Pseudosulfitobacter sp. DSM 107133: one gene and its partner. The protein of the gene in region 2 interacts with the protein of the main gene of each other region in a pairwise test. Links are inferred from orthologs where the notes say so. Each region holds a gene or a part of one and is shown on either strand. Other genes may lie near its edges. The genes, in order: ftsZ and DSM107133_RS02110.

Evidence for each region.
Region 1: the proteins of DSM107133_RS02110 (region 2) and ftsZ interact in binary tests that used the Escherichia coli proteins (3 or more experiments, as listed by UniProt). The link is inferred for Pseudosulfitobacter sp. DSM 107133 from one-to-one orthologs.

What each region holds. Positions count from the first base shown.
Region 1 is NZ_CP085154.1:2,467,887-2,482,358, forward strand. Bases 10,755-13,626 are described here. They hold ftsZ (cell division protein FtsZ), read right to left. Parts: upstream 13,075-13,626; coding sequence 11,434-13,074; downstream 10,755-11,433. Other genes in these bases: lpxC (UDP-3-O-acyl-N-acetylglucosamine deacetylase), read right to left, coding at 10,755-11,238; ftsA (cell division protein FtsA), read right to left, coding at 13,487-13,626. Also shown: cobaltochelatase subunit CobS, read left to right, coding at 292-1,278; DSM107133_RS12100 (hypothetical protein), read left to right, coding at 1,275-1,667; cobaltochelatase subunit CobT, read left to right, coding at 1,664-3,541; DSM107133_RS12110 (aminopeptidase P family protein), read left to right, coding at 3,594-5,384; DSM107133_RS12115 (DUF427 domain-containing protein), read left to right, coding at 5,448-5,792; DSM107133_RS12120 (chloride channel protein), read right to left, coding at 5,809-7,497; DNA repair protein RecN, read right to left, coding at 7,626-9,275; DSM107133_RS12130 (outer membrane protein assembly factor BamD), read right to left, coding at 9,312-10,181; more of lpxC, read right to left, coding at 10,318-10,754; more of ftsA, read right to left, coding at 13,627-14,472. UniProt on the Escherichia coli protein: Essential cell division protein that forms a contractile ring structure (Z ring) at the future cell division site. The regulation of the ring assembly controls the timing and the location of cell division.
Region 2 is NZ_CP085154.1:430,131-444,616, reverse strand. Bases 4,887-7,772 are described here. They hold DSM107133_RS02110 (rod shape-determining protein), read left to right. Parts: upstream 4,887-5,749; coding sequence 5,750-6,796; downstream 6,797-7,772. Other genes in these bases: DSM107133_RS02100 (rod shape-determining protein MreD), read left to right, coding at 7,764-7,772; mreC (rod shape-determining protein MreC), read left to right, coding at 6,887-7,771; DSM107133_RS02115 (VOC family protein), read right to left, coding at 4,929-5,510. In the rest of the region: DSM107133_RS02135 (NAD+ synthase), read right to left, coding at 1-248; DSM107133_RS02130 (2-isopropylmalate synthase), read left to right, coding at 444-1,832; DSM107133_RS02125 (2-isopropylmalate synthase), read left to right, coding at 2,152-3,714; DSM107133_RS02120 (2-isopropylmalate synthase), read right to left, coding at 3,871-4,737; more of DSM107133_RS02100, read left to right, coding at 7,773-8,303; mrdA (penicillin-binding protein 2), read left to right, coding at 8,300-10,243; rod shape-determining protein RodA, read left to right, coding at 10,240-11,379; DSM107133_RS02085 (glyoxylate/hydroxypyruvate reductase A), read left to right, coding at 11,383-12,312; DSM107133_RS02080 (hypothetical protein), read right to left, coding at 12,323-12,664; DSM107133_RS02075 (DnaJ C-terminal domain-containing protein), read right to left, coding at 12,661-13,593; DSM107133_RS02070 (M3 family metallopeptidase), read right to left, coding at 13,691-14,486. UniProt on the Escherichia coli protein: Forms membrane-associated dynamic filaments that are essential for cell shape determination. Acts by regulating cell wall synthesis and cell elongation, and thus cell shape.

The DNA of each region.
Region 1 (14,472 bases), 2.0 Mb from region 2 along the record:
GTGTCTTAGTAGAAAACATGAAATAACTCCCATTGATGTCTGTCACCGGCGATGTGCCGGATGTACAAGAGGTACGGGAGCCCGCTGCCGCTAGTTTCAAAAGAGTTCAATTTTTTTGGTCACGATTATTTCAGCGCCACATGCTGGATTTTGACAGTCAAGGCGCTATCCGACGCCACGTCCCATGCTTTCGCAGCGCAACCCTGCCCGCCCCCCTTGCCCTTCCTTTCGATATGTTGCACCAACTGCCGGGTGCGCAAGGGCGCGAGATACCAAAGACAAGGACAGATGATGGCCGACGGTGAACTGGAAATTAGTGCGAAACCCACCGAAGAGATTTCCGTACGCGAAGTCTTTGGTATCGACACCGATATGGTCGTCAGAGGCTTTGCCGACCGCACAGAGCGGGTGCCGGATGTTGACAGCACCTATAAATTCGATGCCGATACCACGCTGGCCATTCTGGCCGGGTTCACACACAACCGCCGTGTGATGATCCAGGGCTATCACGGCACCGGCAAATCGACCCACATCGAACAGGTCGCCGCCCGCCTGAACTGGCCCGCCGTGCGCGTCAACCTTGACAGCCACATCAGCCGGATCGACCTGATCGGCAAGGATGCGATCAAGCTGAAAGACGGCAAACAGGTCACCGATTTCCAGGAGGGCATCCTGCCCTGGGCGCTGCGCAACCCCACTGCCATCGTGTTCGACGAATATGACGCGGGCCGTGCGGACGTGATGTTCGTGATCCAGCGTGTGCTGGAAGTGGACGGCAAGCTGACGCTGCTGGACCAGAACAAGGTGATCCACCCGCACCCCTATTTCCGCATCTTCGCCACCGCCAACACCGTTGGTCTGGGCGACACGACCGGCCTGTACCACGGCACACAACAGATCAACCAGGGCCAGATGGACCGCTGGTCGCTGGTGGCCACGCTGAACTATCTGTCGATCGACGCGGAAACCGCGATCGTTCTGTCGAAGAACCCGCATTACAACACGGAAAAAGGCCGCAAGATCGTCAAGCAGATGGTCACGGTTGCCGATCTGACGCGCACCGCCTTCATGAACGGTGATCTGTCCACCGTGATGAGCCCGCGTACCGTTATCGCATGGGCCCAGAACGCCGAGATCTTCCGCAATGTGGGCTATGCCTTCCGCCTGTCGTTCCTGAACAAATGCGACGAGCTGGAGCGCCAGACCGTTGCCGAGTTCTACCAGCGTCTGTTCGACGAGGAACTGCCCGAAAGCGCGGCCAGCGTGAGCCTGGGGTGAGCCTGAAGGCGCTGACAACCGCAGCCGCCACTGGCGTGCTCGGCGTCGGCGCCGCACAGGCCGACCGCGACCTGTCCATCCACCCCGCCGCCCAATGTGCGGCACTGTGGCTGGGCTATTCGGACTGCGCGGCAAATTCGCCCTATCTGGCCGTTGATCCCGCAGATGCCGACCGTGCGGCCGCATTTCGCGCCGTTGCCCTGCGCCTTGGCACATCACCCCGCGCCCAGATCGACCACTTTATCGCCCTCCAGCGCCCGCTGATGGAAAAACTGGTCGAAGCGATGATCTTTGGCCGCGACCGTCAAAGCACGGATGTGTTTGAAGCCCTCGACGAAACCTGCAAGAGTTTCGCCAAGGACCACCCCGAGACCCGAAAGCTGTCATGAGCAAACCCACCGACAACCCCGCAGACGCGTTCAAGAAGGCGCTTGGCGAAGCGACCAAGGTCATGGCCAATGACCCCGACCTGAACGTCAGCTATTCCGCCGACCCTTCGGGACTGTCGGGCGATGCGATGCGGCTGCCGCAGGTGACCCGCCGCATGACCCGCCAGGAGGTTCTGCTGGCCCGCGGCACCGCCGACGCGCTGGCGCTGCACCGGCGGTATCACAACGGCCAGACCCATTCGAAATACCTGCCCTCGGGCGAGGTGGCGCGCGAGCTGTACGAAGCGATGGAAACCGCCCGCTGCGAGGCCATGGGCGCGCGCGACATGCCCGGCACCGCCGGCAACATCGACGCCAAGATCGCCAACGAAGCGGCCCGCAAGGGCTATGATCAGGTCAAACAGGCTTCTGACGTGCCGCTGGCCACTGCTGCGGGTTACCTGATCCGCCATCTGGCCACGGGCCGCCAACTGCCCGCAGGCGCGCAGAACGCCATGGAAATGTGGCGCGGCTTTATCGAGGAACAGGCCGGCGTGACGCTGGACAACCTTGACAAGACGCTGGGAAATCAGGCTGATTTCGCGCGCTTCTCGCGTCAGATCATCAAGGATCTGGGCTATGGCGACCAGATCGGTGATGACCCCGACCAGATGGACGAGGATCAGGAAGATCAGGCCGAAGAAGGCGCCGAAGAGGAACAGGATCCCGACAGCACCGGCAGCGACGACGACGACAGCGAAGACGCCGAAGGCTCGCCCGAGCAGTCGCAGGAAGAACAGCAGGATGCGTCGCAGGCGCAGGTCTCGATGGACGAGATGGCCGATCAGGAGATGGGCGAAGAGGCCGAGATGCCCGAGGGCGAAGCTCCGCTTGAGCCGCCTGCCCCGCAACCCTTCAGCGACGCGGACCCCGATTACAAGGTCTATCTGAACACCCACGACGAAGAGATCAACGCCGACGAACTGGCCGAACCGGTCGAACTGGAGCGTCTGCGCGCCTATCTGGACCAGCAGCTTGAGCCGCTCAAGGGCGCGGTCAGCCGTCTGGCCAACAAGTTGCAACGCCGCTTGCAGGCCCAGCAGAACCGGAGCTGGGAGTTCGATCTGGAAGAAGGCATGCTGGATGCGGGCCGTCTGGCGCGTGTTGTGGCCAACCCCACCACGCCGCTGAGCTTCAAGATCGAGAAAGACACCGAATTCCGCGATACCGTCGTGACGCTGCTCTTGGACAACTCCGGCTCGATGCGAGGCCGTCCGATCAGCATCGCCGCGATCTGCGCCGATGTTCTGGCGCGCACGCTGGAACGCTGCAACGTCAAGGTCGAGATTCTGGGCTTTACCACCCGCGCGTGGAAAGGCGGACAGGCCCGCGAGGCATGGCTGAACGATGGCCGCCCGCAAACGCCGGGGCGTCTGAACGATCTGCGCCATATCATCTACAAATCCGCCGATGCCCCCTGGCGTCGGGCGCGCCCCAATCTGGGGCTGATGATGAAAGAGGGCCTGTTGAAGGAAAACATCGACGGCGAGGCGCTGGAATGGGCGCACCGCCGCATGGTCAACCGGTCCGAGGCGCGCAAGATCCTGATGGTGATTTCAGACGGCGCGCCGGTCGATGACAGCACGCTGAGTGTCAACCCGGCCAACTATCTGGAAAAACACCTGCGCGATGTGATCGCCATGATCGAAAAACGCCGCGCGGTGGAACTGCTGGCCATCGGCATCGGCCACGACGTCACCCGCTATTACGACCGCGCCGTGACGATCACTGATGTCGACCAGCTGGCCGGTGCCATGACCGAACAACTGGCGGCGCTGTTTGACAGCGACCCACGGGCACGCGCCCGCGTGATGGGAATGCGCCGTACCACCTGAGCATGGCCTTGCGCGGCGCGTTTATGTAACAAGATGAAGAGGGTACAAGCCTATGTTCCAGTCGTTCCAGGTGACCGCACGGCCAGAGCAAGGCCCGCCCCGCTTGGCAGCATTGCGCAGCGTTCTTGACGCACAAGGGCTTGACGGATTTCTGGTGCCCCGCGCCGATGCGCACCAGGGCGAATACGTCAGCGCGCGTGACGAACGGCTGGCGTGGCTGACCGGCTTTACCGGCTCGGCAGGCTTTTGCGCCGTGTTGCGCGAGGTGGCGGGCGTGTTCATCGACGGACGCTACCGCACTCAGGTCAAGGCGCAGGTGGCCGATGTCTATACCCCCGTACCGTGGCCCGAAACCGGGCTGGCAGACTGGCTGATCGAACAGATGCCCTCGGGCGGCGTGATCGGCTTTGATCCATGGCTGCACACCGCGGGCCAGATCGAACAACTGACCGACGCGCTGACCGGCGCCGGCATTGCCCTGCAAGCCTGCGACAACATGGTTGATGCCATCTGGACCGATCAGCCCGGCCCCGCGATGGAACCGGCCAAAGTGCATCCGCTGGAATTTGCGGGCGAAAGCCACGAGGCCAAACGCGCCCGCCTAAGCACCGAACTGGCACAAAACGGTCAGGCGGCGGCCATCATCACCCTGCCCGACAGCCTGTGCTGGCTGCTGAACATCCGCGGCGCCGACATCCCGCGGAATCCGATTGCTCAGGGTCTGGCTGTCTTGCACGCCGACGCGCGGGTTGATCTGTTCATGGACGCGGCAAAGCTGGACGCTCTGGGCGCGCATCTGGGCCCCGACATCACCCCCCATGCCCCCGACAGCTTCCTGCCCCATATCGCGGGTCTGCGCGGCCCTGTGCGCATGGAAAAATCCACGGTGCCGGCCATTGTTGCCGACACCGTGGGGCCAAACGGTGTCTGGGGCGACGATCCCTGTGCCCTGCCCAAGGCCTGCAAGAACCCCGCCGAGATCGATGGCAGCGCCAACGCCCACTTGCGCGACGGGGCGGCGGTTGTCGAACTGCTGGCGTGGCTGGATGCCCAGGCCCCCGGCACGGTCAGCGAAACCGAAGTGGTCACCCAGCTGGAAGCCAGCCGACGGCGGGACAACGCCTTGCAGGACATCAGTTTTGAAACCATCGCGGGCACCGGCCCGAACGGCGCAATCATGCACTACCGCGTCACCGAAGAAACCGACAGCACCCTGCAAGACGGCCAGCTGATCGTGTTGGACAGCGGCGGGCAATATCTGGACGGCACCACCGACATCACCCGAACCATCGCCATCGGCACGCCCCAGCCCGAGGCACAGGCCGCCTTTACCCGCGTTCTGGCGGGCATGATCGCCATGTCCCGCCTGCGCTGGCCCGTGGGGCTGGCAGGCCGCGACATCGAGGCCATCGGCCGCGCGCCCCTGTGGTATGCCCATCAGGATTTCGATCACGGTCTGGGCCACGGGGTCGGGGCCTATCTGTCTGTACACGAAGGGCCGCAACGCCTGTCGAAGATCAGCCATGTGCCCCTGCAACCGGGCATGATCCTGTCCAATGAACCCGGCTATTACCGCGAGGGGGCTTTTGGCATCCGTATCGAGAACCTGCTGGTGGTGGAACCCGCCACTCCCCCCGCAGGCGGCGATACGCACCGCGCGATGCTGTGCTGGCGCACGCTGACATATGCGCCCATTGACCGCCGCCTGATTGTGCCGTCACTACTGGACACCCCGTCACGCGACTGGTTGAATGCCTATCACAGTGACGTTCTGGAAAAAATCGGCCCGCGTGTCAGCGCCGACGCTCGTGTCTGGCTAAAGGACGCTACGGCACCAATCTGACACATAGCGGGATTGTTACAAAGCTGCTAAAGACTGCGTTCAGCGATCCGAGGAGGACATAACATGGCCAATCACATCACAATCCGCCCTGCCACAGGCAAATGGAGCGTGCGCGCCGGTGGTGCCGTCATCGGTGAAAGCGAAAATGCGCTGGAACTGACCGAAGGCGACTATCCCTTTGTGATCTATTTCCCGCGCGGCGACATCGCCACGGCGTTCCTGGACAAGACCGACAAAACCACGTTTTGCCCGCACAAGGGCGACGCAAGCTACTATTCCGTGGTGACCAAATCCACCACGCTGGAAAATGTCGCATGGAGCTATGAAGCCCCCAAGGACGACATGACCGAGATCAAAGACTATCTGGCCTTTTACGCAGGCAACGGCGTAACGGTCGAAAAAATCTGAACGTGCAGCAGCGGCATCAGGAGTGTTCTTCTGCCGCCGTCGCCGCCAGCGCGCGGTTGTAGGCGCGCAAGGCATCCACATGGAACAGCGCGCCCAGCAGTTCGGGCGGCATGTCTTCTCCCTGCAATGTCACCACCGGAATGAACGCCACCGACGCGGTCTCGAACACCGGCATTGCGGCTTCCAGTGTGGCGGATGCGTCCAGATAGGTACCTGCACGGATCATGTCCCAACAGGCTTCATCATCAGCCGCACGCGGATCGTCGGGTTTGCGCATCACCGTTGTCACCCGGAACATCGCCAGCAGATAGGCCTGCGGCCCCGCAGCCAGATGCACGCCGCGCCGCTCCAGTTGCGTCAGAAAGAAACTGCGGTCCACCAAACGGCTGGCCAATGCGGTGCTCAGCGATACGGACACCATCACGGCCAGACCGGTCTGCCAGTCACCCGTCAGCTCGAACACGATCAGCGTGGTCGAAATCGGCGCGCCCAGCACCGCAGCGGCCACCGCGCCCATGCCTGCCAGCGCATAGAGCGTGACCGACCCCGACACATCGGGGAACACGCCCGTCGCAATCAGCCCAAAGGCCAGACCGGTCAGCGCCCCCACCATCAGCGAGGGCGAAAACACCCCACCGCCCATGCGCCCCGCCATGGTGATGGCAACCGCTATCACCTTGAGCACTGCAAAGACCATCACCTCGCGCAGCCCCAGCGCGCCGGTCAGCGCCAGCGAGGTCGTTTCATACCCGACCCCGATGATATGGGGGTAAAAGATTGCAATGCCGCCCAGCAAGGCCCCCGCCAGCGCAGGGCGCAGCCAACGGGGCAGGCCAGTGCGGGTCTGCACGATGGTGCCCAGATCGTCAGCCCAGAACACCGCGCGCATCAGCACCACGGCCACCAGCCCGCTGACAAGCCCCAGCAACAGATAGGCAGGCAGTTCCACATAGAACTGCAGCATTTCCGGTTCGGCCAGACGAAACTCGGTCACGCCGCCGAACTCAAGCCGGTTGATGACGGTCCCCGCCACCGACGCAATAACAATGGGTGCGAATGCGTGCACCGCAAAATGGCGCAACACCACTTCCAACGCGAACAGCGCCCCGGCAATCGGTGCGTTAAAGCTGGCCGAGACCGCGGCCGCCACGGCGCATCCCAGCAAGTCGCGCCCTGTCACCCCGTCTGCCTTGATGAACCGGCACACCTTGGTCGAAATCACCGCCGCCATATGCACCACAGGCCCCTCGCGGCCCGTCGATCCGCCCGACGACAGCGTAATGAAAGACGCCAAAGCCGAGGCAATACCGGCCCGCGTTTCAACCCGGCCCTCGTGCATCGCGGCACCTTCGATCACCTCGGCCACACTTCGCGCACGACCGTCACGGGTAAACAGGTGCAGGATCACCCCCACGGCCAGACCGCCACAGATCGGGATCATCAAGATCCAGTACCACGGCAGGTTTTGTGCAAAACTGTGCAAATGCTGTACATCATCGGTGCCGTACAGAAATGACTGAAAGCTGGAGATCCCCTTGCGAAACAGCAAGGCGGCAAAGCCCGCCCCGATACCGATCAGCAGGGCAATAAACCAGAACTGGATCTGCGAGGGCCCGCTGCGGCGGACCAGCTGAAACCCGTCACGGCAGGCGGCTAGCGCCTGACCGTATGACTGTGCAAAGATCGACTGTTTCGGGCTGCTCATGTCCTGCCACTTTCCGCTGTGCATTTCTATGCCAGGCCAAGCCAAACAAAAAGGCCCACGCTCGTCTTCTCTGGTTCAAAAAAATCCCGGGGGAGGCGCGCAGCGCCGGGGGCAGCGCCCCCATATGCTCAGCCGTCCAGCAACGCGCTGGCCGCCGCGCGGGCGGCCTCGGTCACCTGATCGCCCGCCAGCATCCGTGCCACTTCGTCAATCCGTGCAGGCGCATCCAGCGGGATCACCTGCGACGTGGTCATGCCCTTGGCCACCGATTTCGACACCTGCCAGTGATGCGCGCCCAGTGCAGCAACCTGCGGCGAATGCGTTACCACCAGCACCTGCCCACCCTCGGCCAGCGCTTTCAGACGGCGGCCTACAGCATCAGCAGTTGCCCCGCCGACACCGCGGTCGATCTCGTCAAAGATCATGGTCAGCCCCGCCTGACCACCAGCCAGACAGACCTTGAGCGCCAGCAGAAAGCGGCTCAGCTCGCCACCCGATGCGATCTTGTTCAGCGGCCCGGCAGGCGCGCCGGGGTTGGTGGCCACGGTGAACGCCACAGCATCGCGCCCGTCGGGGCCTGCGCTTTCGTCGCTGATGCGCGTCTCGAACACCGCGCGTTCCATTTTCAGGGGGGCAAGTTCGGCGCTGACCGCCTTGTCCAGCTTGCCCGCAGCCTTGGTGCGCGCCTGGTGCAGCGCATCTGCGGCGGTGTCATAGGTGCCATGCGCCGCGCTGAGCGCGCTTCGCAAGGCTGCCAGACCGGCGTCGCCAGCATCCAGCGCCGCCAGCTTCTCGCGCAGCGTGTCCGCGAAAACCGCCAGTTCGTCAGGGGCCACATCATGCTTGCGTGCCAGCGCGCGGATGGCGAACAGACGTTCCTCGGCCTCTTCCAGCTCGACCGGATTGAACGACAGACCGTCAATCGCCGCGACGATGCCGCTTTGGGCGTCGTCCAGTTCGACCATCGCGCGCCCCAGCGCGGCAATCGCACCGTCAAGCGTGCCCTCGGCCTTGTCCACCGCGCCCTCAAGCCAGCGCAGGGCGTTGCTCATCGCGCCCTCTGCCCCGTCATAGCCCAATGTTTCATAGGCTTTCACCACATCCGAGCGAATCCGCTCGGCGGCCTGCATCAGGCGACGACGGACGTCCAGCGATGCCTCTTCACCCGGCTCTGGGGCAAGGGCGTCCAGCTCGCCGACGGCGTGACGCAAGAATTCCTCTTCGGCGCGGATCGCGGCCATCGCCGTTTCGGCCTTGTCCAGCGCCTTGCGGGCCTTGCCAACGGCACTCCAAGCGGTACGCACCGTTGCCTTGCGCCCTTCAAGCCCGCCGAATGCGTCCAGAATGTCGCGGTGACCGCGCGGGTTCAGCAACCCGCGATCATCATGCTGCCCGTGCAATTCCACCAATGTGTCCGACAAGGCGCGCAGCACCTCGCCCGAGCAACGCCGGTCGTTGACCCAGGCGGTCTTGCGCCCGTCAGCGGTATTGATCCGGCGCAGGATCAGCTCGTCGCTGGCGGGCAGCCCCGCCTCTTCCAGCACGGCATAGGCCGGATGCCCGTCAGGCAGATCAAACCACGCGGTCACTTCGCCCTGTGCCGCGCCCTGCCGCACCAGATCGGCACGCCCGCGCCAGCCCAGCACAAAGCCCAGCGAATCCAGTAAGATAGACTTGCCCGCGCCGGTTTCACCCGTCAGCACGTTCAGTCCCGGCTGGAACGCAAGTTCCAGCCGGTCGATAATCAGCATGTCCGAGATATCAAGCCCGCGCAGCATGTCAGTTGCCTGTCGGGTGGGTGCAACCTTTGAGGATTACAGCCACCGCCCCTTGATCATCTGGCGATAGATCTGGCTCAGCCAATTGTCGCCCGCCGCTTCCAGTTCCAGCCCGCGACCGGTCAGCAATTTGTAGCTGTCTTCATACCAGTCGGTCGAACGGTAGTTATAGCCCAGAATGGCCCCGGCTGTCTGTGCTTCCTGGGTCAGCCCCAGCGACAGATAGGCTTCGACCAGACGGTGAAGCGCCTCGGCCGTGTGCGACGTGGTCTGGAAATCCTCGACCACAACGCGGAAGCGATTGATGGCAGCCGTATAGTTGCCCCGCTTCAGGTAATAGCGCCCGATTTCCATTTCCTTGCCGGCAAGGTGGTCAAAGGCCAGATCAAATTTGAGAATCGCGGACTTGGCGTATTCGCTGTTGGGGTACACTTCGATCACTTTGCGCAGGGATTGCAGCGCCTGAAACGTCAGCCCCTGATCGCGACCAACCTCGTCGATCTGGTCATAATAGCTGAGCGCCAGCAAATACTGCGCATAGGCCGCGTCATCGTCATCGGGATAGAAGTCGATGAACCGCTGTGACGCCGAGCGCGAGTTTTCGTAATCCTTGTCCCGATGATAGGCAAAGGCCTGCATGATCAGCGCACGTTTGGCCCATTCGGAATATGGATATAGTCGTTCAATTTCAGCAAAATAGAACGCGGCCTGATCCGGTTTCTTGCGCTCAAGCTCGTATTCGCCACGTTCGAAAATCTGCTGGGCGGTGTAGGTTTCCAGCGGAATTTCCTGCTGGTTAAAGATCGTGCCCGTTGTCGGGCGATCCTTGCCGTTGCCACAGGCGCTCAACGCCGTCGCCAAGACGAGGGCACACACTACCCCGGTTCGGGTCCCGCCGCTGGTCATGCCTTGCCATCCTCACAACTGTCCATCGCCTGCCTCGCAGACTGAATTACAAAGTCTCTAGCACAGAAAATTACGGGGCAAAACGCCCCAATGCACTGTTCTTGAAACTGAATGATAGATGTCACGTTGCGCGCGCTTACGCAACTTGGGGAATTTCATCCCAAACCAGACCGTAGCCCGGCAAGCGGCGCGACTGCTGCGCATCACAAACCACCATGCGCACCGCATCCGGCGTTGCAAAAAGCTTGCGCAGCAAGATGTTGGTCATCGAATGGCCCGACCGCACACCGATATAGTGGCCGATCAAGGGGGCCCCTGCCAGCGCCAGATCCCCCAGCGCATCCAGCATTTTGTGGCGCACGGGTTCATCACGATGGCGCAAACCGCCAGGGCTCAGCACGCGGTCACCGTCGAACACCACGGCGTTCTTGCCAGGGTTGCCGCCCAGGGCCAGACCGTTGGCCTGCATGGCAACCACATCGGCCTGACGGCAGAAGGTGCGGCTGTCGCACAGCTCGCGCGCGAAGCTGCCATTGTTCATCACCAGCGATTTCTGCTGGTGACCAATCGCCGCATCGTCAAAATCAATCTCGAAATCAATGCGCAGCGTATCCGAGGGGCGCAATGTGGCACTGGCCGCGCCATCGGTCACGGTCACTTCGCGCATCACTTCGAAGGCACGCACAGGCACGTTCAGCGCACGCAAACCGCGCTGCATGATACCGCGCACAAAAGGCACCGCAGAACCGTCAAGGATCGGAACTTCGGGGCCGTCAATTTCCACCAGCGCGTTGTGTACACCACAGCCCGCCAGCGCCGCCATCACATGTTCGACGGTCGACACGGTGGCGCCCGAAGCATTTTCCAGCTTGGTGCACAGGGGCGAACGGTTCACCGCATCCCAACGCGCGGGGATCAGCGCGTCGCCATCCACATCGCGACGTGCGAACCAGATCCCGTGTTCGGCCATTGCGGGCCGAATGGTCAGCGTCGCAGGCTTGCCGGAATGCAGACCGGTTCCTGTAAAGCTGATCGGAGATTTGATGGTTGTTTGCACGTTGGTCTGTCCTGAACTGTTAGCGGTGTATCTTAACTAGTGGTCGGGGCACCGTCTCTCAACTCAATCTTTGTAACGTAATGAAACATCCCGATTCAGAACCGGCAATAAGGCGCTTGGAGACACATAAGCCCCTGTGAACAAACGAAAAAGGGCCACCCGAAGGTGGCCCAATTCGTTACAATCTAGCGAACATTAATTCGCTTGACGACGCAGGAACGCGGGGATTTCGATACGTTCCTGATCGGGGTCGTGCGCTTCGACCGGTTGCGGCGCAGGTGCCGCCGCGCGGCCCGACTGAACCGGAGGCTGCTGGCGCGCAGGTTGTTGTTGCGCACGCTCGGGCTGCTGGCCTTCACCGTGTCCGGTCATGCGGTTGATCAGCGAGTTGATACCGAAGCGCGGGCGCTCGCCTTGTGCTGCGGCGGGTGCCTGACGCGGTGTCGCAGCGGGTGCCGCCTTTTGCGCCGCGGCGCGCAGACGGGCCAGTGCTTCGGGCGACGGCGTGCCGGGCGTCGGAGCGCGGGGGGCGACGAATGTATCCGGTTCGGCGTTCAGCGAGTCGTGGTGCTGCGGTTCGAATGCGGCCACTTCCGGCTGATAGGCGGGCGGCGGCAACGCATCGCTGTCGTCTTCGGCAAAGATATCTTCGGCCATATCTTCGGCAGCTGCCTGTTCAACATTCATCTCTTCGAACAATGTCGGTTCCTGCGGGGTCTGCGCCGAAGCATACTCTTCTTCATAGACCTCTTCGACCGGCGCCTTCACGGGCGCTGGTGCTGCGGCGACAGGGGTTTCTTCCTGCGTCACCTGAGGTTTCAGCGGTGCCGACATCTTGCGGCGCGGCACCGGCATTTCGGTGTTCACCTCGACGGCGTCGATACCTGTGGCAACTACGCTGACGCGCATCATGCCACCCATGTCCGTGTCCAGCGTGGAACCGACGATGATGTTCGCCTCGGGGTCCACTTCCTCGCGGATGCGGTTGGCGGCTTCGTCCAGTTCGAACAGGGTCAGGTCGTGGCCACCGGTGATGTTGATCAGAACACCTTTGGCGCCGCGCAGGCTGATTTCGTCCAGCAGCGGGTTCGCGATGGCCTTTTCGGCGGCCTGAATGGCGCGATCTTCGCCTTCGGCCTCGCCGGTGCCCATCATCGCCTTGCCCATCTCGTCCATCACGGCGCGCACGTCGGCAAAGTCGAGGTTGATCAGGCCAGGACGGACCATCAGGTCGGTCACACCTTTAACGCCTTGATACAGAACATCATCTGCCATCGAGAAGGCTTCGGTGAATGTGGTTTTCTCGTTCGCCAGCCGGAACAGGTTCTGGTTGGGAATGATGATCAGCGTATCAACAACCTTTTGCAGGGCTTCAACGCCGTCTTCGGCCTGACGCATCCGCTTGGCACCTTCGAACTGGAAGGGCTTGGTCACGACGCCAACGGTCAGAACACCCAGTTCGCGGGCAGCCTGTGCGATGATCGGGGCCGCACCGGTGCCGGTGCCGCCGCCCATGCCCGCGGTGATAAAGCACATGTGTGCCCCCGCCAGGTGATCAACGATCTGTTCAATGCTTTCTTCGGCAGCCGCAGCCCCGACAGTGGCCCGCGCACCAGCGCCCAGCCCTTCGGTCACCTTGATGCCCAGCTGGACCCGGTTCGCGGCGGCAGATTGTTGCAGCGCCTGCGCGTCGGTGTTGGCGACAACGAAATCGACGCCGTCCAACTCTTTTTCGATCATGTTGTTGACCGCGTTACCACCGGCACCGCCGACCCCGAACACGGTGATCCGTGGTTTCAGTTCGTCCTGCCCCGGCATAGAGAGGTTCAATGTCATCACTAATCCGCCTGTTTTTGTGTTCCGGCCCGCATTCGCGGTGTTTTTCGTCCCAAATCTGACCTGATCTTAAAGACTGCGCGCAAGCACGTCACGTCAAAACTGGCCAACAACCCCAAAATGTTGATGTTTTTTTGGCAAAGACGCGGGATTTCGCCGATCACACCGTATGATGTGGGCAAAGCAATGGTGCACCCTGCACCTAGAGGTAGCAGGCATGCAAAGCGCAAGCCCGTTTTGAATGCGCCCAAAAGCCAGGGGGCGCGAGGTTGATATGTCTGTTTGGCTGACTGCTCGGTCTGCCGCGGGTCTCTTCGGACCTTGCCGTGACCCTATTACAGGGTGCGGATTCGCGCCAGCCCAATCCGGCGCGCATCGGCAAGAAATGACCGGCGGCAGGTTGCGCCTTGCCCTACCAGTTGTCGCGGAACCAGCGCACGGCGCGGCGCAGCGAGCGCGCGGGATAGCGGTCGGCAGGAATGTCGAAATCCCACCATTCGTCCTGCGGGTGTGCGGCAAACAGTGCAAGCCCCACGGCCGAGGCAAACCCCGGCCCCGTGGCGGCCTGTGGCAGACCGTGTACGCGCAACGGACGGCCCAGACGGACCTGCTGGCCCAGAATTTTCGACGCCAACCCGTCCAGACCGGGGATCTGGCTGCCGCCCCCGGTCAGCACGATCTGCTGGCTGGGCAGATGGTCGAAACCCGCCGCATCCAGACGCGCGCGCACCTCTTCCAGAATCTCCTCGACCCGAGGCCGCATGATCCCGATCAGCTCGGCGCGGCTGGCGGTGCGGCGGTCGTGTTCGTAATCGCCGGTGTCGCCACCGATCTCGATCATCTCGCGGTCGTCCATGCCCGTGGCGTGCACGCCGCCGTAAAACGTCTTGATCCGCTCGGCATTGGCCATCGGCACTTGCAGCCCCATCGAAATATCCGATGTGACGTGATCGCCGCCCATGCGCACCGCGTCGGCATAGATCATGTGCTTCTTGATAAAGATCGAAATGCCCGTGGTGCCGCCACCCAGATCAATACAGGCCGACCCCAGCTCCTGTTCATCCTCGACCAAGGCCGAGATGCCGGAGACATAGGAAGACGACGCAACGCCGGCCAGTTCCAGATCGCAGCGCTTGATGCAATGCGCCAGATGCTGCACCGCCGCGGCATCCACCGTCAGCATGTGCATGTCCACGGACAGCGTGTTGCCCAGCTGGCCGCGCGGATCGGACAGACCCGACCGGTGGTCCAGCGCAAAGTTCACCGGCTGTGCGTGCAGCACTTCGCGGTCTTCGCCGTAATCAGGCACGTCGCAGCGCGCCAGCACGCGGGCCACATCCTGTTCGCTGACCAGATCGCCGTCCATTTCCAGTTGCGCATCCAGCCCATAGCTGCGCG
Region 2 (14,486 bases):
AGCGTCGGCCCGTCAGCGCAGTCAACCGCCAGCGCCTTGACCGCCTCGATCGCTGCAATGTGAAACGCGGGCTTCATCACCAGATCCTGCGCGTTGTAGCCGGTGATGAACATTTCGGGCAGGGCCACCAGATCGGCACCTGCGTCGCGGCCTGCCTCCCATGCCGCGCGGGCCTTGGCCGCGTTGCCGTCGATGTCACCGACAGTGGGGTTCATCTGTCCCAGGGTGATGCGAAAAGTGTCGGCCATGCCTGCGCTCCGAAAATTGCTCATTGCCCCTATACGGTCTGGCCGCCCGGCGTGAAAGACCCCCGCAGGCAATTCGCGGCAACCACGCGCTTGTGTTGCCCTGAATGGCGGCAAAGCCATTGCGACCCCCTCGCGGTTTCTTTACCCTTTGGCAACGATCCACGGGGGCCACCCCTTCATCGCCAAAGGTGCCAAATGTCCACACGCAGCCTGTTCTTTTGCCTCGCCCTGCTTCCTGCCATTGCCCATGCGCAGGACAGTCAGGTGCTGACCAAGCAATATGACGACGGTGGCATTTACGAAGGCACGTTCAAAAACGGCCTGCAAAACGGCACCGGCACCTATCGGTTGCCCAACGGCTATGAATACACCGGCACCTGGGTCGACGGCGAAATCAAGGGCGAGGGCGTGGCGCGCTTTCCCAACGGGTCTGTCTACGAGGGCAATTTTGAAAAGGGCAAACCCGAAGGTTTCGGCAAGATCACCTTTTCTGATGGCGGCACCTATGAAGGCGACTGGCAAGCCGGCGCAATCATGGGTCAGGGTGTGGCGCTGTATGCCAACGGCGTGCGCTACGAGGGCGCGTTCCGCAATGCCAAACACCACGGCAAAGGCGTGATGCAAAGCCCCGGTGGCTATGAATACAAAGGCGACTGGGTTGATGGCGTCAAACAGGGTGTGGGCACCATCACCTACCCCGACGGCGCGGTTTATGACGGCGAGATTGCCAACGGCGAACGTGACGGCACCGGCACGCTGACCATGCCCGACGGGCTGGTCTATGCAGGCAAATGGGTCAACGGCCAGATCGACGGCAATGGCAAACTGACCCAACCCAACGGCGACATCTACGAAGGCGACCTTGTCGCCGGACGCCGCGAGGGCAAGGGGCGCGTGACCTATGCCAATGGCGATGTCTACGAAGGCGATTTCAAGGACGACCGCCGCGACGGCACCGGCACCTTTATCGGCAACGACGGCTACACCTATATCGGCAACTGGGTCGCGGGCCAGATCGAGGGCAAGGGCCGCGTGACCTACCCTGACGGCTCGGTCTACGAAGGCGACTTCCGCGACGATCTGGCCGATGGCACCGGCAAGATCACCTATGCCGACGGCGCGACCTACGAGGGTGGCTGGACCGCGGGCGTCATCGAAGGGCAAGGCAAGGCGGTCTATCCCAACGGTGTCGTCTACGAAGGCGGTTTCAAGAATGCCAAGAATGACGGTCAAGGCGTTATGACCTATGCCGATGGCTACCGTTACGAAGGCGGCTGGCAGGACGGGCAACGCCACGGCGCGGGCAAGGCCACCTACCCCGATGGCACCGTCTATGAGGGCAACTTTGAAAACGGCCAGCGCCACGGCACCGGCAAAATCGTGATGTCGGACGGGTTTACCTATGAAGGCGAATGGGTGCGCGGCGAGATCAGCGGCACCGGCACAGCGACATATGTGAACGGCGATGTGTACGAAGGCACCTTCCGCGCGGGCAAACGTCAGGGCAACGGCACCATGCGCTATGCCACCGGCGAGGAAGCCTCGGGCGATTGGGACAACGGCGCGCTGAAGCCGGAAGGTTAGGGTCCAGACCCTATGCTATGCCGAAACGGCACGCTGCACAGGCGGGTCCGTCTTCTTTGGTTCAGAAAATCCCCGCCGGAGGCACCGCGCCGCGCGCCAGCGTGGTGCAAATAATAATTCTGCCCCCTTTTCATTCATTCGCAGGCCTGTATAAGATTTCTCCATGATACAGGTCGCACATATCCCTACTGCCCGCGCTTCGCGTGCGATCCTGCGTGACCTACTGATCCTAATTCGCCTCTGAGCGTGCCATTCGGCGCGCCCGCTCAGAGGGGAGTGCCGCGCGCCACTGGCTTTTAGGACAATAAAGAGATCTCACATGACCCAAGAACAAGACCGCGTTGTCATTTTTGACACGACCCTCCGCGACGGTGAACAATCGCCCGGGGCCACCATGACCCACGCCGAGAAGCTGGAAATTGCCGGCCTGCTCGATGAAATGGGCGTCGACATCATCGAAGCAGGCTTTCCCATCGCATCAGAGGGCGACTTTGCCGCCGTTTCCGAGATTGCGAAGAACGCGAAAAACTCGGTGATCTGCGGCCTTGCCCGCGCGCAGCTGCCCGACATCGACCGCTGCTGGGAGGCCGTAAAACACGCGGCCCGCCCGCGCATTCACACCTTTATCGGCACCTCGCCATTGCACCGCGCGATCCCCAACCTGACCATGGACGAAATGGCCGAACGTATCGACCAGACCGTCAGCCACGCGCGCAACCTGTGCGACAACGTGCAATGGTCACCCATGGATGCCACCCGCACCGAGGCGGATTATCTTTGCCGCGTCGTGGAAATCGCGATCAAAGCGGGGGCGACCACGATCAACATCCCCGACACGGTCGGCTATACCGCCCCGCGTGAAAGTGCGGCGTTGATCCGTATGTTGCTGGAACGTGTTCCCGGCGCCGACGAGATCATCTTTGCCACCCATTGCCACAACGATCTGGGCATGGCGACCGCCAACAGCCTGGCCGCTGTCGAGGCCGGCGCGCGCCAGATCGAATGCACCATCAACGGGCTTGGCGAACGCGCGGGCAACACCGCGCTTGAAGAGGTCGTGATGGCCTTGCGGGTGCGCAACGACATCATGCCGTTCCAGACCGGCGTGGACAGCACCAAGCTGATGAACATCTCGCGCCGTGTTGCGACTGTTTCCGGTTTCCCCGTGCAGTTCAACAAGGCCATCGTCGGCAAGAACGCCTTTGCCCACGAAAGCGGCATCCATCAGGACGGCATGTTGAAGAACGCCGAAACCTTCGAGATCATGCGCCCCGAGGATGTGGGCCTGACCGAGACCAACATCGTGATGGGCAAACACTCGGGCCGCGCGGCGCTGCGTTCGAAACTGGAAGACCTCGGGTATGAGTTGGGCGACAACCAGCTGAAGGACGTGTTCGTTCGCTTCAAGGAACTGGCCGACCGCAAAAAGGAAATCTACGAAGACGACCTTATTGCGTTGATGCGCACCACGACCGATCCCGAAGAGGACCGGATCAAGCTGGTGTCGATGCGTGTCATCTGCGGCACCGAGGGCCCGCAGCAGGCCGACATGACGCTGGACGTCGACGGCGTTGAGCACAAGACCAGCCAGACGGGCGACGGCCCTGTGGATGCATCGTTCAACTGCATCAAGGCACTGGTTGCGCACACAGCACGCTTGCAACTGTATCAGGTGCACGCCGTGACCGAAGGCACCGACGCGCAGGCCACTGTTTCTGTGCGGCTTGAGGAAGACGGGCGGATTGTGACCGGTCAGTCAGCCGATACAGACACGGTCGTGGCATCGGTTCGCGCCTATGTCCATGCGTTGAACCGTTTGCTGGTGCGCCGCGAAAAGGGCGGGACTGACAAGCGCGAAATCAACTACAAAGACGTGAGTTGAGCCACACGCAGTTCGTGAAACATGAAAAAGGGGCAGAGGGATCATCCTGTGCTCCTTTTTTCGTGGCCGATGCGCTGAATACCCTGCCTGCCCACGCAAAAGCGGCCGGATGTCTCCACCCGGCCGCTTCAGTCGTTCATGCTTTGTCAGCGCAGATCAGAAGCTGGTCAGACCTGCAACCGAACCTGTCGCGCTGCTGATCACGTTGCCCAATGTGCGACGCGAAGAGGTGCGGCGGCCCAATTCATAGTTCACGCCAAAACTGACCTGGTCGATGTTCGGTGCGCCGTCGATGTTGATGCGGCCCAAAGCCAGCTCGACATTCGCGCCTTCGACGAACTCATATTGGCCTCCAACGGTAACCGATGTGCCGTCTGTACCGGCCAGATCGAAATAGGACACCGAACCGATGGCCGAGAACCCGTTGCCAAAGCTGTAGCCGCCGGCAACCGAGACCAGGTCCAGACCGTCTGTCGAGATCACGTCGGCCTGCACGTTGTAGATGTCCATGTCATAGTCGGCGAAGCCTGCGAACAGTGTTTCACCTTCGATGCGGATGATATCCAGACCGACGGTGCCGGTCGGCGCAACGTCCCACGACCCGAACAGGGTGTAGACAGTGTCGTTCAGATCGGACGACTCGCCAATTGCGGCGCCCAGTGCATAGGTGCCCATATCGTAATAAGCGAAAACCGATGTCAGGCTGGTGTCCGAACCGGCAAGATCCAGCGAGCTGTAATCCAGGCCCAACGACACGCCATTGTTCAGGCGGTATTCTGCGGCAAGCGAGCCATAGTCCAGATCGGTGCCTTCGAGATCGAAGTGCGCCGCCTCGCCCGAGAACGTCCATGCGTTGGCTGTGTACTCAATGCCGACACCCAGAACGGTCAGGTCGGCAGCGCCGGCGCCGTCCGCGTCCAGGCGGTGTTGTTTGATGAATGCGTTGCCGTAGGTCAGTTCACCAGCGGCGGCGACAGATGCCGTTGCGCAGATTGCTGTGGCGATGATTGCGGTGCGGAACATGATGTACCTTCGTTTCTTGTTTGCTACTCGGAAGGTCGGAATACGCCTTTGGTCCGCCGCCGACAGGGTGAACCGCAGGTTGTCCAAAATGTACCGCCGGCTTGTGACCTTCACGCCACAAGCCATAAGGCGCTGTACAATCAGCGCCAAGCTTAACGATTATTTATCAATGGCTTGACTGTCTGCCGCTGTCAGTAGGGGTCTTTCGCCTCCCTATTTTCGCTCAGCGACTCTTGTGACCGCAGCACGATGCGCTCAACGGCGTCGGCCAGATGTACTTCGGCGATGTGGTCATCGCCTGCCGCGACCCGGATCTTGTGCGCTTCCATCAGAACGGCGGCATGGCTGGACCCGCGCGGAGGGATGAATTTGTAGCAGGCCAGTTCGATCAGCAACCCGCAGGGGTCTTTGAAATAGATCGAATCCATGAACCCGCGGTCCTTGACGCCCGAATTGCCGATGCCGCGCGCCTTGAGCCGGTCAGGCACCTGCCCGAATGTGGCGCGGTCCACTTCGAACGCCAGATGGTGTACACAGCCCACTTCCATCGGCGTGCGACGGTTGTCGGCCTTGCGGGCGTCGTTGGTAAAGACTGTTATCAGCCGCCCGTCTCCGGGATCGAAATACAAATGCCCCTGATCGGGATCGTCCAGATTGGGCTGATCGAAAATGAACGGCATACCCAACACACCCTCCCAGAAATCAATCGTGGTCTGCCGGTCGGCACCGGTCAAGGTTATGTGATGAACACCCAGAACCTGAAGTTTGCGCATGATTATTCTCCCTTTTTCATCGCGGAACTTAGCACGCGCAGCCCTGTGCGCCATATCCTGTTGGCCGGAGTACGTTTTTGCGATCTGCGCCCAAAGGCTGCGCATCTATCAAGCTGCGCGGGAACCCGCGTAACCAAGACCCAATCGGCCCTTTCGTCTGGCGCGACACATCCCTATAAGTCGAGCGCCCGCAGCAATCATGACTCGCGGGCCAAAACGTATTGACGAAGGGTACGCGCATGTCGTGGTTTGGAAATTTGGGTGGTCTGTTTTCTTCGGATATGGCCATTGATCTCGGAACGGCTAACACTCTGATATACGTAAAAGGCAAGGGCGTCGTTCTGTCCGAGCCTTCGGTTGTGGCCTATCATATCAAGGATGGCGTCAAGAAAGTGCTCGCCGTGGGTGAAGATGCCAAGCTGATGCTGGGCCGGACGCCCGGCAGCATCGAGGCGATCCGCCCGATGCGCGAAGGCGTGATTGCCGACTTTGACACCGCCGAAGAGATGATCAAACATTTCATCCGCAAGGTGCACAAACGATCGACATTTTCCAAACCCAAGATCATCGTCTGCGTGCCCCATGGCGCGACCCCCGTTGAAAAACGCGCAATCCGCCAGTCGGTTCTGTCCGCAGGCGCCCGCCGCGCCGGGCTGATTGCCGAACCGATTGCGGCGGCCATTGGTGCCGGGATGCCCATCACCGACCCGACCGGCAACATGGTCGTGGACATCGGCGGCGGCACAACCGAAGTTGCCGTTCTGTCGCTGGGTGACATTGTTTATGCCCGCTCGGTCCGTGTCGGTGGCGACCGCATGGACGAGGCGATCATCAGCTATCTGCGCCGCCAGCAAAACCTGCTGGTCGGTGAAACCACTGCCGAACGCATCAAGACATCCATCGGCACCGCCCGTATGCCCGACGACGGGCGCGGCACCTCGATGCAAATCCGTGGCCGCGACCTGTTGAACGGTGTGCCCAAGGAAATCGAAGTGACCCAGGCGCAAATCGCCGAAGCGCTGGCCGAACCCGTGCAGCAGATCTGCGAAGCGGTGATGACCGCGCTGGAAACCACGCCGCCCGATCTGGCGGCGGACATTGTCGACCGTGGCGTGATGCTGACAGGCGGCGGGGCGCTGCTGGGTGATCTGGATCTGGCCCTGCGCGAACAGACCGGTCTGGCGGTGTCGATTGCCGACGAATCGCTGAACTGCGTGGCCTTGGGCACCGGCAAGGCGCTGGAGTTCGAAAAGCAGCTGCGTCACGCCATCGACTACGACAGCTAAGCCTTGGGCCCCTTTGCAAAAAGGGGCCATTTGCGGCACAGTCGATGCATACCTTCGCCGCGCCGATCAAACCGCAGGTGAGATTTTACGTTGGCCAAAGACCGTTCCTCATCATCTGATTATGTCGCTCCGATCCGGCGGCTGCTGACGGCTGTTCTGGTTCTGGCGCTGATTGCCACCTTTGTCGTCTGGCGCATCGACAGCCCGCGCGTCGAACGGTTCCGCGCGCAGGTCACGGACCGGATCGTGCCGAATTTCGACTGGGCGATGGCCCCCGTCACCGGCACCATCAATCTGGTGCGCAACTTCCGCAGCTATCAGCGTATCGCGGAACAAAACGCCGAACTGCGCCGCGAGCTGCGCAAGATGCAGGCGTGGAAAGAGGCCGCCGTTCAGCTGGAACAAGAGAACGCGCGGCTGCTGGACCTGAACAACGTGCGGCTGGACCCGCGTTTGACGGTGATTTCCGGCATGGTCCTGGCAGACAGCGGATCGCCTTTTCGCCAATCCGTGTTGCTGAACGTGGGCGCACGCGACGGGCTGGTTGACGGCTGGGCCACAATGGATGGCATCGGCCTTGTCGGGCGTATTTCAGGCGTGGCCGAGAACACGGCGCGGGTGATCCTGTTAACAGATGCCTCAAGCCGCATTCCCGCGACGATCCAGCCGTCGGGACAGCGTGCCATTGTGGCCGGCGACAACAGCCCCAACCCGCCGGTGGATTTTCTGGAAAACCCCGATCTGGTGCGCCCCGGTGACCGTGTGTTTAGCTCGGGCGATGGCGGTGTGTTTCCGGCGGGCCTGCTGATCGGCGAGATAGCCAAAGACCCCGGCGGGCGCTTGCGCGTGCGTCTGGCGGCCGATTACGAGCGGCTCGAATTCCTGCGGGTGCTGCGCCACTATGGCAACGAACCGGTCAGCGACACAGCCCGGATCATAACCCCGGAGCAGGCTACAGGGGCGGTGAATGAGTGAACAGTCACAACCCCGTCTGTGGCTGATGCGTGCCGCTTTTTGCGGGCTGGTGCTGCTGATTCTTTTCTTTCAACTGCTGCCGTTGCAAACCCAGCCGGGACAATGGGCGCCGCCCGACCTGTTGATGGGCTTTGCCTTTGCCTGGTCGGTGCGCCGGCCCGAATATGTGCCCGCCCTGATGTTGGCCGCGCTGCTGTTGCTGGCGGATCTGCTTTTGCAGCGCCCTCCCGGCCTGTATGCTGCGCTGGTGCTGTTGGCTTGCGAAAACCTCAAGGGTCGTGCCCGTGCCTTGCGCGCGTCGACGCTTGTTGCCGAATTGTTGACCGTGGCCATGTTGATGGTCGGGGTCGCTGTGGCGTATCGTCTGGTTCACAAAGTGATGTTGATTGACACAGCACCGATGGGCCTGTCGCTTTTGCAACTGGGGCTGACCATCCTGAGCTATCCCTTGGTGGTGCTGGTCACCCACAGCATCATGCGGGTCCGCAAAACCGGACCGGGCGATCTGGAAACGACAAGAGGCCGCATATGAAACGCACACGCGCCGAGGCCGAAGCCGGCAACCGCACGATTTCGCGCCGCGCCGCCGTTCTGGGCGGCATGCAACTGGCCTTTGTCGGCGGGTTGGCCGCGCGGATGAACTTTTTGCAGGTCGACCAGGCCGATCAGTTCCGGCTGCTGGCCGAAGACAACCGCATCAAGGACAGCCTGATTCCCCCTGCCCGTGGCGAAGTGTTTGATCGCAACGGCGTGCAACTGGCCAAGAATGTCCCGTCCTACCGCATCGTCGTCAAACGCGAGGACATCGGCGATGTCGACGCCGCGCTCGAACGGCTGTCCCGCGTGGTCAAGCTGGATCCTGACGAGCTGGAACGCGCGATGATCGAGATGAAACGCTCGGCCCCGTTCCATCCGATTACCATTGCCGAAAACGTGTCTTGGGAGGATATCAGCCGCGTCAGCGTCAATGCCCCTGCCCTGCCCGGCGTCACACCCGAAGTCGGGCTCAGCCGCATTTACCCGCTGGGTTCGGACTTTGCCCATGTGCTGGGCTATGTCGGACCGGTCAGCGACTATGACCTTGAACAGATCGAAGCGCCCGACCAATTGCTGCTGATTCCACGCTTTCAGATCGGCAAGGTCGGAGTCGAAGCCAAGCAAGAGGAACGTCTGCGCGGCAAGGCCGGCGTGAAACGTGAAGAGGTCAACGCCACGGGCCGCGTCATGCGCGAACTGGACCGCCGCGAGGGGCGACCGGGGGCAGATATTCAGCTGACCATCGACGCAAATCTGCAAAACTACGTTCAGGCCCGGCTGGGCGAAGAAAGCGCCAGCGCGGTGGTGATCGATTGCGAGACCGGCGATCTGGTGGCCATCGCCTCGTCGCCGTCGTTCGACCCCAACCTGTTCGTGCGCGGCATTTCCGTGGCCAATTACAAGGAACTGACTGAAAACCTTCACCGTCCGCTGGCGTCAAAATCAGTGCAGGGGGTTTATCCTCCGGGGTCAACGTTCAAAATGATGACGGCGCTGGCTGCATTGGAAGAGGGCATGGCCCAGCCTGACGAGACGGTCTATTGCCCCGGCTATCTGGAAGTGGCCGATCGTCGCTTTCACTGCTGGAAGCGGGGCGGGCACGGCTATGTCGATCTGCAAAACAGTCTGAAACAGTCCTGCGATGTCTATTATTACGATCTGGCCCTGAAGGTCGGGATCGAGAAGATTTCGGCCATGGCACAACGCTTTGGTCTTGGGGTGCGTCATGATGTGCCGATGTCGGCCATTTCGCAGGGCCTGACGCCGACAAAGGACTGGAAGCGGCGCGTCCACGGCCAGGACTGGGTGATTGGCGACACGGTCAACGCCTCGATCGGTCAGGGCTATATGCTGGCGTCACCGCTGCAACTGGCGGTCATGACCGCCCGTATTGCAACAGGCCGCACTGTGACGCCCCGTCTAGTGAAGTCGGTGGACGGCATCGAAGAGCCGTCAGGCGCCGGTGAAAGCATGGGATTGAACGAAAACAACCTGCGCAAGATGCGCCGCGCGATGTACGATGTGGTGAACGACCGGCGCGGCACGGGCTATGGCAGCCGGATCATCACCGAAGGCATGCGCATGGCAGGCAAAAGCGGCACCAGCCAGGTTCGCAACATCACCGCCGCCGAACGCGCACGCGGTGTTGTCAACAACAACGACCTGCCGTGGGAGCGGCGCGACCATGCGCTGTTCGTAAGCTTTGCCCCCTTCGAAAACCCCAAATATGCCGTCTCCGTCATCGTCGAACATGGCGGTGGCGGGTCGTCCGCTGCGGCGCCGATTGTACGCGATATCACCTTGCAGGCTCTCTATGGCGGTGAGCCGCCGCTTGATGCCTATCCAACCAAAGACCGGGGCCGGATCAAGACCCAGCAAGAGCACCTGCGCAGCGTGCGTCCCCTGGCCGATCTGGGTGGCTCAGATCAGGCATGAGCTATCTTGAATACTCCGTCAAATCCGTCCCCTCGGGATTTCGCAAAATCCTGTATCTGAACTGGCCGCTGACGATCCTGCTGTCGTCCGTCGCCGGTGTCGGCTTTCTGATGCTTTATTCGGTGGCGGGTGGCTCTTATACGCCATGGGCCGAGCCGCAGATGGAACGCTTTGGTGTGGGTCTGGTCCTGATGGTGCTGGTCGGGATGGTGCCGATCTGGTTCTGGCGTTCGGTGTCATCGGTGGCCTATGGCATTTCTGTGATGCTTCTGGTTGCGGTCGAATTGTTCGGGTCTGTCGGGATGGGGGCGCAACGCTGGATTGATCTGGGCTTTATGCGCTTGCAGCCGTCCGAGCTGATGAAGGTCACGCTGGTGATGTTTCTGGCGGCCTATTACGACTGGCTGCCCCCGGCCAAGAAGTCGCGCCCCGTCTGGGTGCTGATACCGGTGGTGATGATATCGATCCCCACGGCACTGGTGCTGGGCCAGCCCGACCTGGGCACCGCCATCCTGTTGCTGGCGGCGGGTGGCGGCCTGATGTTTCTCGCCGGTGTCCACTGGGCCTATTTCGCGGCTGTTCTGGCGGCCGGAATCGGGCTGATTGCCGCTGTGTTCCAGTCGCGCGGCACGCCCTGGCAGTTGATCAAGGATTACCAGTACCGCCGGATCGACACGTTTCTTGATCCCTCCTCGGACCCGCTGGGCGCCGGATATCACATCACACAGTCCAAAATCGCACTGGGATCGGGTGGCTGGACCGGGCGCGGGTTCATGCAGGGCACGCAATCGCGGCTGAACTTCCTTCCCGAAAAACACACCGACTTTATCTTTACCACGCTGGCTGAAGAGTTCGGCTTTGTCGGCGGGTTTTCCCTGCTGGTGCTCTATGCGCTGATCATCTTTTTCTGCGTCGTATCAGCCATCAACAACCGCGACCGGTTTTCGTCGCTGCTGATCCTGGGACTGGCGCTGAACTTTTTCCTCTTTTTCTCGGTGAATATGTCGATGGTCATGGGATTGGCGCCCGTTGTGGGTGTGCCTTTGCCGCTGGTCAGCTATGGTGGCTCGGCAATGCTTGTGCTCATGCTCGCCTTCGGCTTTGTTCAAAGCGCCCATATCCACCGACCAAGGTAATCTATGATCAACGTACTTTTCGCCGCCCAGCCTGACGGTTGGGACAGCTATGAAACCCCGCTGAAACAGGCCATTGCCAATGCGGGTGTCACGGCATTTCTGGCCAGGGATATTCCGCCCGAAGACGTAGATTACATCGTCTATGCGCCCAGCTCTCCCTTGCAGGACTTTACCCCCTACACGCGGGCCAAGGCGGTGCTGAACCTGTGGGCGGGGGTGGAAAAGATCGTGGGCAATCCGACGCTGAACATTCCGCTGACGCGGATGGTCGACAGCGGGTTGAGCCAGGGCATGTGCGAATGGGTCACCGGCCACACCCTGCGTCACCATCTGGGCATGGACGCGCATATCAACTGCGCGCCCGGGCACTGGGTCAACGTGGCCCCGCCGCTGGCATGGGACCGCAAGGTGACGGTGCTGGGGCTGGGCGAACTGGGCACGGCCTGTGCGCAGATGCTGTCACAGATCGGCTTTGACGTCACCGGCTGGTCGCGCAGTGCCAAGGACATTGACGGCATCCGCTGCCTTTCGGGCGATGCGGGTCTGACACAGGCGCTGACGGGGGCGGAGATCGTCGTGCTGCTGTTGCCCGACACCCCCGCGACCGAAAACACGCTGAACGCCGACACGCTGGCGCTGCTGGCGCAGGGTGCGTGTATCATCAACCCTGGACGCGGTCCCCTGATCGACGACGACGCATTGCTGGCGGCACTGGATTCGGGCCAGATCGGCCATGCGACGCTGGACGTGTTCCGCATCGAACCGCTGCCCGAAGCACACCCTTATTGGCACCACCCGCGCGTGACCGTAACGCCGCATGTGGCGGCAGAAACGCGGGCAAAATATTCGGCCCTGACAGTCGCTGAAAACATCCGGCGCGGCGAAGCGGGCGAGCCGCTGCTGCATCTGGTGGATCGCACGGCAGGGTACTGACCCGCCGCGTTCAGTCGCTTGCCGCGCCATCCGCAAAGCGCTGCAACAGGCGTTGTCTGATCTCTGACGGCTCGGCGCCTATCGCCTGCATCACCTGATCCAGCTGGCCGCGTGCGCCGTGCAGCTGGTCCAGCAGCGACATGATGATCACCAGCGCATCCTCGTTCACCTCGAAATCATCCGTCAGCTCGCACAGCAGGGTGATCCGGCGAATGTCCAGGGTGCGGTAGCGTGGCCCGTCAGGGGTGCTGACCGGGGTCACGATGCTGAGCCGCTCAAAATGGCTGAGGCGCTCGGCCGTCAGCGAGGTGACGCTTTCGATCACCTGCGCGCGGGCGTAGACATGTTTCATGCTGTCTCCTTTCCTGCGCGCGGGTCATAGGGGTGATCTGCCCGCCAGTTTTCCATGAAAGTTTTCAGGGCGGCATCAATCTTGGGCGGGCTGACAATGCGCAGCGTGATCCGTTGGTCACCCTTGCCCGCGCGACCTTTGATGCCGCGCCCTTTCAACCTCAGAACCTGCCCCGAGCTGGCACCGGCCGGCACACTGACCTTGACCGTTCCCGACACCGTGCGCACCGGCACCTTGCCGCCCAGAATGGCCTCGTCAATTGTAATGGGCAACGTGACGACAATATCATCTCCGTCACGCTCGAAAGCGGGGTCCGGGATCACGTCCAGCGTGATAAAAGCATCCCCTGGCTGACCGGCTCCGTAGCCGGGCGCACCCTTGCCGCGCAATCTCAAAATCTGGCCGTCACGCGCGCCTTCGGGAATCGTGACTTCGAGCGCGCCGCCATCCGGCAAGGTGATCCGGGTCTTGGTGCCCAGCACGGCATCCAGAAACGGCACACCCAGACGATACTGTCTGTCTTGCCCCGGCACATCACCGGGCGCACCACGTCCTGCGCCGCGATTGCGGGCAAAGTTGGCAAAGAAATCATTCGGGGCGAAACCGCCCTGAAACGGGTTGCCTCCGGCAGCGGTGCGGCGTTGGGTATAGGGATTTTCCGGCCTGCGCGCATCGTCACGATAAAAGCCGCGCGGCGCGTGTTCCGCACCGGATGCGTCGATTTCTCCGGCGTCAAAACGGCGGCGCTGTTCGGGGTCTTTCAACAGATCATAGGCGCGCCCCGCCGCCTTGAACCGCGCCTCGGCCCTTGGGTCATCGGGGTTCAGATCAGGATGGTCCGTGCGCGCGATCTTGCGATAGGCTTTCTTGATTTCGTCGGCAGTGGCCGTTTTGGTCAGACCAAGCGCGGCATAAGGATCTTGTGACATTATCTTCTCCGCATTTGCTTAGGGTCCGGACCCATTAATCTTACGTCGTCAGCGGCCAACCGATGCCGCCGCCCCGAAAGAGCGGCGGCATAGCGCATCACGCCGCCAGACCGCGTCCTTTCAGCAAGGCCTCGACCCCCGGCAAACGCCCTCGAAACGCGGTGTACAGTTCGGCTGCGTCGCGGCTGCCACCTGTGCTTAGGATATTGTCCTCCAGCGCTTTCGCCACCTCTTTGTCGAATGCCCCGCCCGCCTCTTCAAAGGCGGCGAAAGCATCGGCGTCCATCACTTCGGACCACATGTAGCTGTAATAGCCCGACGAATAGCCATCGCCCGAAAACACATGGGCGAAATGCGGCGTCGCGTGGCGCATCCCGATGGCCTGAGGCATGCCCAACCCTTCCAGAATTTCGGCCTGACGCGCCAACGGATCGGCTGGGGCGTCGCCGTCGTGAAACTCCAGATCGACAAGGGCCGAGGCCACATATTCAACGGTCTGAAAGCCCATGTCATAGGTCGCCGCCGCCAGCACCTTGTCCAGCAACACCTGCGGCATCGCCTGCCCGGTATCGGCATGGATGGCAAATGTGCTCAGCACTTCGGGCACGTCCAGCCAGTGTTCGTACAACTGGCTTGGCAACTCGACAAAGTCACGCGCGACGGATGTGCCCGACACGCTTTCATAGGTCACATCCGACAGCATCTGGTGCAGCGCATGGCCGAATTCGTGAAACAGCGTGCGCGCGTCATCATAAGACAGCAGCGCCGGATCGCCCTTGGCAAAGTTGCAGACGTTGATCACCACCGGTGTCTGCACCTGCGGATGTTTCGCCTGTGACCGCATCGCGGAACACCACGCGCCCGAGCGTTTCGAGCCGCGTGCGAAATAGTCG